DNA from 3 places in the Vibrio stylophorae genome. Region 2 is predicted to be linked to each of the others. Evidence: predicted binding sites of a transcription regulator. Region 2 holds the regulator's gene; each other region holds the start of a gene.
What was found. Region 2 encodes CRP, which controls carbon source genes, mostly activating them, when cyclic AMP is high. Its sites were predicted from a motif close to TGTGANNNNNNTCACA; they were not measured.
Positions count from the first base shown of each region.

Region 1: a site for CRP is predicted at 843-858, ahead of mlc (sugar metabolism global transcriptional regulator Mlc). Genes of this name have one in related genera too.
Region 3: a site for CRP is predicted at 794-809, ahead of pyrG (CTP synthase). Genes of this name have one in related genera too.

Region 1 is NZ_CAKLDI010000001.1:1,357,085-1,359,292, forward strand. It holds gene L9P36_RS06300 (acetate uptake transporter) at 119-688, shown strand; gene mlc (sugar metabolism global transcriptional regulator Mlc) at 945-2,159, shown strand.
Region 2 is NZ_CAKLDI010000001.1:2,634,313-2,636,520, reverse strand. It holds gene L9P36_RS12310 (O-acetylhomoserine aminocarboxypropyltransferase/cysteine synthase family protein) at 1-541, opposite strand, end outside; gene crp (cAMP-activated global transcriptional regulator CRP) at 770-1,402, opposite strand; gene L9P36_RS12300 (YheU family protein) at 1,776-2,000, opposite strand; gene L9P36_RS12295 (DUF3187 family protein) at 2,004-2,208, opposite strand, start outside.
Region 3 is NZ_CAKLDI010000001.1:2,415,130-2,417,337, reverse strand. It holds gene mazG (nucleoside triphosphate pyrophosphohydrolase) at 1-760, shown strand, start outside; gene pyrG (CTP synthase) at 899-2,208, shown strand, end outside.

The DNA of each region.
Region 1 (2,208 bases), 1.3 Mb from region 2:
AAGGTTTCGTGGTTTTTTTTGTGAACAGGACTTGACTAAAAATTCGCGGCATGAATAATTGCGCGGCTTTTAAACGCATCTTGTACTTTTAATCACGATCTTCAGGAGTTTTGGCGCAATGTCTGCACCTCAATACGCCAACCCAGCCCCACTCGGTTTGATGGGCTTTGGTATGACCACCGTTCTTTTGAACATTCACAACGCGGGCTTTTTCCCGGTTGATTCTATGATCATCGCTATGGGTATTTTCTACGGCGGCCTTGCGCAAGTTATCGCAGGTATCATGGAATACCGTAAAGGTAACACCTTTGGTACCACAGCATTTACCTCTTACGGTTTCTTCTGGTTATCACTTGTTTCTGTATGGATGCTGCCAGAGATGGGTCTTGCAAAAGCAAGTCCACACGGCTTCATGGGTTGGTACCTAACCATGTGGGGTATCTTCACTGGTTTCATGTTCATTGGTTCACTGCGCTACTGCCGCGTGAAGCAATTTGTATTTGGTAGCTTGACAGTATTGTTCGCGCTACTTGCGATTCGTGATTTCACCGGTAACACCTTGATCGGTACCATTGCTGGTTTCGAAGGTATCATCTGTGGTGCATCTGCGATTTATTACGCAATGGCACAGGTGATCAACAACGAGTACGGCCGTGTGGTTCTACCTGTTGGTGAGTTGAAGAAGTAATTGACGACTTCTGATGTTAAAAACCCAGCTTAAGCTGGGTTTTTTTGTATTTGGGTCAAAATTTGAACTGAGATCTCTCTCCCAGCAAACTTTTGTTTTAATTCTTTGAAAATTGTCGATTTCGCAGGTTCACCAAGAGAAAAGAGAATTGCTTCGTGACCCAACTCACGACATCACACCATGTCACTTCACAATTAGTGAGCAAAGTAAAAGAATTCACCTCGTCGCTTATCGTCCTACATTAGAGGTGCTGTGGATGTATCTTGCCCATCCCGGTCATATTGATCATATTAAAAGAAATAACTCGGGCGCTATTTACCAATTAATTGATACACATGGCCCTATCTCCCGTATCGAGTTATCCAAGCTGAGCCAACTTGCGCCCGCGAGTATCACCAAAATCACCCGTGAATTGATTGATGCGCACCTGATTAAAGAGACCCAATACCAAGAATCCAACAGTCGTGGACGTCCTGCGATTGGTTTGGTGACCAATAATGAAGGTTGGCAGTTTTTATCTTTGCGCTTAGGGCGTGGCTATATTGCTATGGCGCTGCATGAGCTAGGTGGCGGCATTTTAATTGAAGACTCCACAACCCTAGATGAAATAGAGCAAGCGCCACTGCTCGCGCGTTTAGAGCAAGAGGTCACTCGTTTTCTTTCCGAGCACGTTCGCGATATTGACCGAATTACCAGCTTGGCCGTGAGCTTACCTGGCTTGGTGGATCCGAAACGCGGTGTTGTGGTGCAAATGCCGCATTATCGGGTCAAAGATATGCCGCTTGGCGATGTGCTGCATCAAAGTACAGGTTTGCCTGTTTTTATTGGTAATGATACCGCGGCTTGGACGCTTGCAGAAAAGCTCTTTGGTAATTCAAAGGGTGTGGCGAACTCGATTTTGATTGCTGTGCACTATGGTGTCGGCGCCGGTATTGTGCTTGATAATATTGTGCTGATCAGTGAGCGCGGCAATATTGGCGAACTTGGTCATATTCAAATGGTTGAAGAGGGCATGCCTTGTCATTGTGGCAATCACGGCTGTTTAGAAACTGTGGTGAGCCATACGGCAATGCTCAATCAAATTGAGCAAGATTTAGCTGCTGGCGTTGAAACTAGTTTGCGCGAGCGCTCGATTAGTATTCGTAATTTGTGTATTGCAGCGGTTGAAGGCGATGCTTATGCGACGCGATTGATTGAGTCTTTAGGGCAGCATTTGGGACGTGCGATTGCGATGATGGTCAATGTCTTTCATCCTGAAAAGATCCTTTTTGGCGGTGAATATAATCTTGCGAAATCGATTCTTTATCCCGCGATGCTCAGCGCCATTCATTCTCAATCGATTCCAGTATATACCGAGAACTTAGAACTGCAAGAAACGCAGTTTTTCCATGAGGCGACCATGCCAGGCGCTGCGCTTGTTAAACAAGCCATGTATAACGGCTCGTTGTTAATGAAAGTGATTGAAGGTTAATTTGCGAACCTTGATTGATACTGAAAAGGCGCCATTTGGCGCCTTTTTG
Region 2 (2,208 bases):
TGTTATCCACCATCAAAGGCACGCCCTGAGCATGTGCCACTTCTGCAAGCGCTGCGATATCAACGATATTGCCCGCAGGGTTACCGATGGACTCACAGTAAACCGCCTTGGTTTGTGAATCGATCAGCGCCGCAATATCTTCTGGTTTATCTGATGCGGCAAAACGCACGTCAATGCCCAAACTTGGCAACATGTGCGCAAAGAGGGTATAGGTGCCACCATAGAGCTGCGGCGTTGCGACGATGTTGTCACCTTGCTTGGCAAGGGTGAGTACCGCGTAATGAATGGCCGCTGCGCCAGCGCTGACTGCAAGTGCGGCAACACCACCTTCAAGAGCCGCCATACGCTGCTCAATGACATCTGTGGTTGGATTCATAATGCGGGTGTAAATATTCCCCGGAACCTCAAGATTAAAGAGGTCCGCACCGTGCTGTGCGTTGTCAAATTCATAGGCAACGGTTTGGTAAATTGGGGTTGCCACGGCCTTAGTGGTTGGATCCGTTTGGTAGCCGTGGTGAATGGCTAGCGTTTCATCTTTCATATCGCATTCCTTGCTGATAATTCGCTTATTTAGCTAGTTGGAGATAGACATTATTGTCTGTTCTATTGTCATGCAATCGGTTTCGGGGTCAATATTTGTTTTTGTGAATGCCTGCACAAGTTGTTCGGTTGTCTGTACAACTTTATCCAGTGGACTGCGTTACTGCAGGCGTAATTCTGTGATAAAAAAAAACCAGCCATGCGGCTGGTTTTTTCAAAAGGGTATCGACTAGCGAGTGCCGTAAACCACAATGGTCTTACCGTGTGCTGAGATGAGGTTTTGCTCTTCTAGCATCTTCAAAATACGACCAACGGTTTCACGTGAACAGCCGACAATTTGACCAATCTCTTGACGGGTGATCTTAATCTGCATGCCGTCAGGGTGGGTCATAGCGTCAGGTTGTTTCGCCAAGTTCAATAGGGTTTGAGCGATGCGACCAGTCACGTCAAGGAATGCCAAGTCACCCACTTTTTGGCTGGTCACTTGTAGACGACGTGCCATTTGCGCTGAAAGGCGCATTAGGATGTCTGGGTTTACTTGAATCAGCTGGCGGAACTTCTTAAAGGAGATCTCAGCGACTTCACATGGAGATTTCGCACGAACCCAAGCTGAACGCTCTTGACCTTCTTCAAAAAGACCAAGTTCACCGATGAAGTCACCTTGGTTAAGGTAAGACAAGATCATCTCTTTGCCTTCTTCATCTTTAATCAATACAGCCACAGAACCTTTGACGATGTAGTAAAGGGTTTCTGCTTTTTCGCCTGCGTGAATCAGGGTGCTCTTTGATGGGTACTTATGGATGTGGCAGTGAGACAGGAACCACTCCAGAGTTGGGTCTGTTTGAGGTTTACCGAGAACCATATAACTTTCTTCCTCTGCGTTAAAAGCCCAACAGCCAAGACTATGTCCGATATATTGCTTGGGCGTAAAAATAATTTTGCCGCGGTTAGAATATAGACTCTGACGTTAGGCTGCAAACTCGGGTGAGCGAGATACAGATTCTATCGCTTTTTATGTGGGATTTCTTGATTTTAATCGGGATGAAAGGTGGTTTTCCGGTGTGAAAGTGTGCAGTGGATCACGAGTATTTATTTTCTTCTCAGCAAATAAATTTGCCGAAATTATAAGCGCTAAAAAAAGGTGAAAAAAAGCGAATGGATTTACCTTATAAAACGTACTGAGAAATGCGAAATGCCTATGTTTTTAGTCATTTTTTTGACGCTGATGCCGTGCGTTAAATCGACTGCTGAAAGTGCTGTTTCGATTTAATATCGACGCTTTCATGAAGTTCTGAATAGACCAGAACGGCATCGCCATGAGCCAGCTGTGCAAGCACTAAATCGACTTTTTCATCTAGAGATAACTCACTGTCACCATAATCTGTGCCTTCTCGCAGAATCACACTTTCCACCACATTACGCAGGGTCTCTGGGTCGAGCTGTTGCCAAGGAATAATCATTGATTAGAACTTTTGTCGATAGGAAAGCGTAAAGGCTACATCGGCACTGTTATCGTAGTAAACCCAATTTTCCAAAATCACCATTTCAATGGCCTGTCGCGGGCTGTAAAGATAGCGGTAACCGAGCATAGTTTCATATACAGGTTTGTTGAGGCTAAACACATGGGTGGCGATACCTTCACTGACTTGTGCTTGCGCCCAAAGGTGA
Region 3 (2,208 bases), 220 kb from region 2:
CATGGCGCAGCTGCGCGATCCGCAATCGGGGTGTCCTTGGGATTGCGCGCAAGATTTTGTATCCATTGCGCCCTATACCCTCGAAGAAACCTACGAGGTGCTAGATGCCATCGATAAACAGGATTGGCCTGCGCTCAAAGATGAGTTGGGGGATTTGCTATTTCAGGTGATCTTTTATGCGCAGATGGGCAAAGAACAAGGTCACTTTGAGATGGCGGATATTCTGACCAATTTGGCAGAGAAGCTCACGCGTCGTCATCCCCATGTCTTTGCTAATACTGCATTGTCACCAAGCTCCGCTGAGGCGGTGTCGCCGATTTGGGAAGCTGAAAAAGCGAAAGAGCGCGCAGCCAAAGGGCAAGTGCATCTATTAGATGATATTCCGCGTCAGTTTCCTGCCTTGATGCAAGCGGAAAAGATTCAAAAACGCTGTGCCAAAGTGGGCTTTGATTGGGACCAACTGCCGCCTGTCGTGGATAAGGTTCGCGAAGAGATTGATGAGGTGATGGCCGAGGTTGAAGCGGCGCAAGTCAATCCACACAAGGTGCAAGAAGAGGTGGGTGATCTCCTTTTTGCAGTGGTTAATTTAGCCCGTCATGTGGGTGTGAAGCCTGAAATGGCACTGCGCCAAGCCAATGATAAATTCATGCGACGTTTTCGCGGTGTTGAGGATTTTGCTCGCGCGGAAAAAAAAGAACTGAGCCAGTGTGATTTGGCTACCCTTGAAGCGTACTGGCAAAAAGTCAAACAGACTGAGTGAATTTGATATACCACAACAAATTAGTTGAGCGTCTGTGATAGTTTTCACGTTGTCGCAAGATAGGGGCTCTGGTATACTAATTTCCCGTCCAGTAAAAGACTCTGTAAACCCTCTTACAAACCAATTCTCAGGTTACGCATGACAACGAATTACATTTTTGTGACTGGCGGGGTGGTATCCTCACTAGGTAAAGGTATTGCTGCTGCATCATTGGCAGCGATTTTAGAAGCTCGTGGTCTGAATGTGACCATGATGAAGCTTGACCCTTACATCAACGTTGACCCGGGCACTATGAGCCCAACTCAACACGGTGAAGTGTTCGTCACGGAAGATGGCGCTGAAACTGACCTTGACCTTGGTCACTATGAGCGTTTTATTCGCACTAAAATGACCAAGCGTAACAACTTCACTGCTGGCCGCGTATACGCCGATGTACTTCGCAAAGAACGCCGTGGTGACTACCTTGGTGCAACCATTCAGGTGATCCCTCATATCACCAATGCGATCAAAGATCGCGTGATCGCTGGCTCTCAAGGCCATGATATTGCGATCGTGGAAGTGGGCGGCACTGTAGGTGATATCGAATCTCTACCATTTATGGAAGCGATCCGTCAGCTTGCTGTTGAGCTAGGCCGTGAGCGCGCGATGTTTATGCACCTAACTTTGGTGCCATACCTTGCGGCTGCGGGTGAAGTGAAAACCAAGCCAACGCAACACTCTGTAAAAGAGCTGCTTTCAATTGGTATCCAGCCTGACATTCTTATCTGTCGTAGCGATCGCATGATCCCAGCAAACGAGCGTAAGAAAATTGCACTGTTCTGTAACGTGCAAGAGAAAGCTGTGATCTCGATGAAAGATGTGGATTCAATCTACAAGATTCCACAATTGATCAAATCTCAAGGTTTGGATGATCTTGTGGTGAGCCGCTTTGGTATCACTGCAAAAGAAGCTGACCTATCTGAGTGGGAACAAGTGATTTACGAAGAAGCCAATCCAACGGGCGAAGTGACCATTGGTATGGTGGGTAAATACATCGAACTACCAGATGCATATAAGTCTGTAAACGAAGCATTGAAACATGCGGGCTTGAAAAATCGTTTGAATGTCCATATTAAGTATGTGGATTCACAAGACGTCGAAAACAAAGGCGTGAGCGTATTGGAAGGTTTGGATGCAATCTTAGTTCCTGGTGGCTTTGGCGACCGTGGTATTGAAGGTAAGATTCAAGCAGCGCAATATGCACGTGAAAACAAGATTCCATACCTAGGCATTTGTCTGGGTATGCAGGTGGCATTGATCGACTACGCACGTAATGTTGTGGGTATGACCGGTGCACACTCAACTGAATTTAATAAAGAGACCAAGTACCCAGTGGTCGGTTTGATCACTGAGTGGGTGGATAGCGAAGGTAAAGTGGAAGAGCGCACAGAGCAATCTGATCTGGGTGG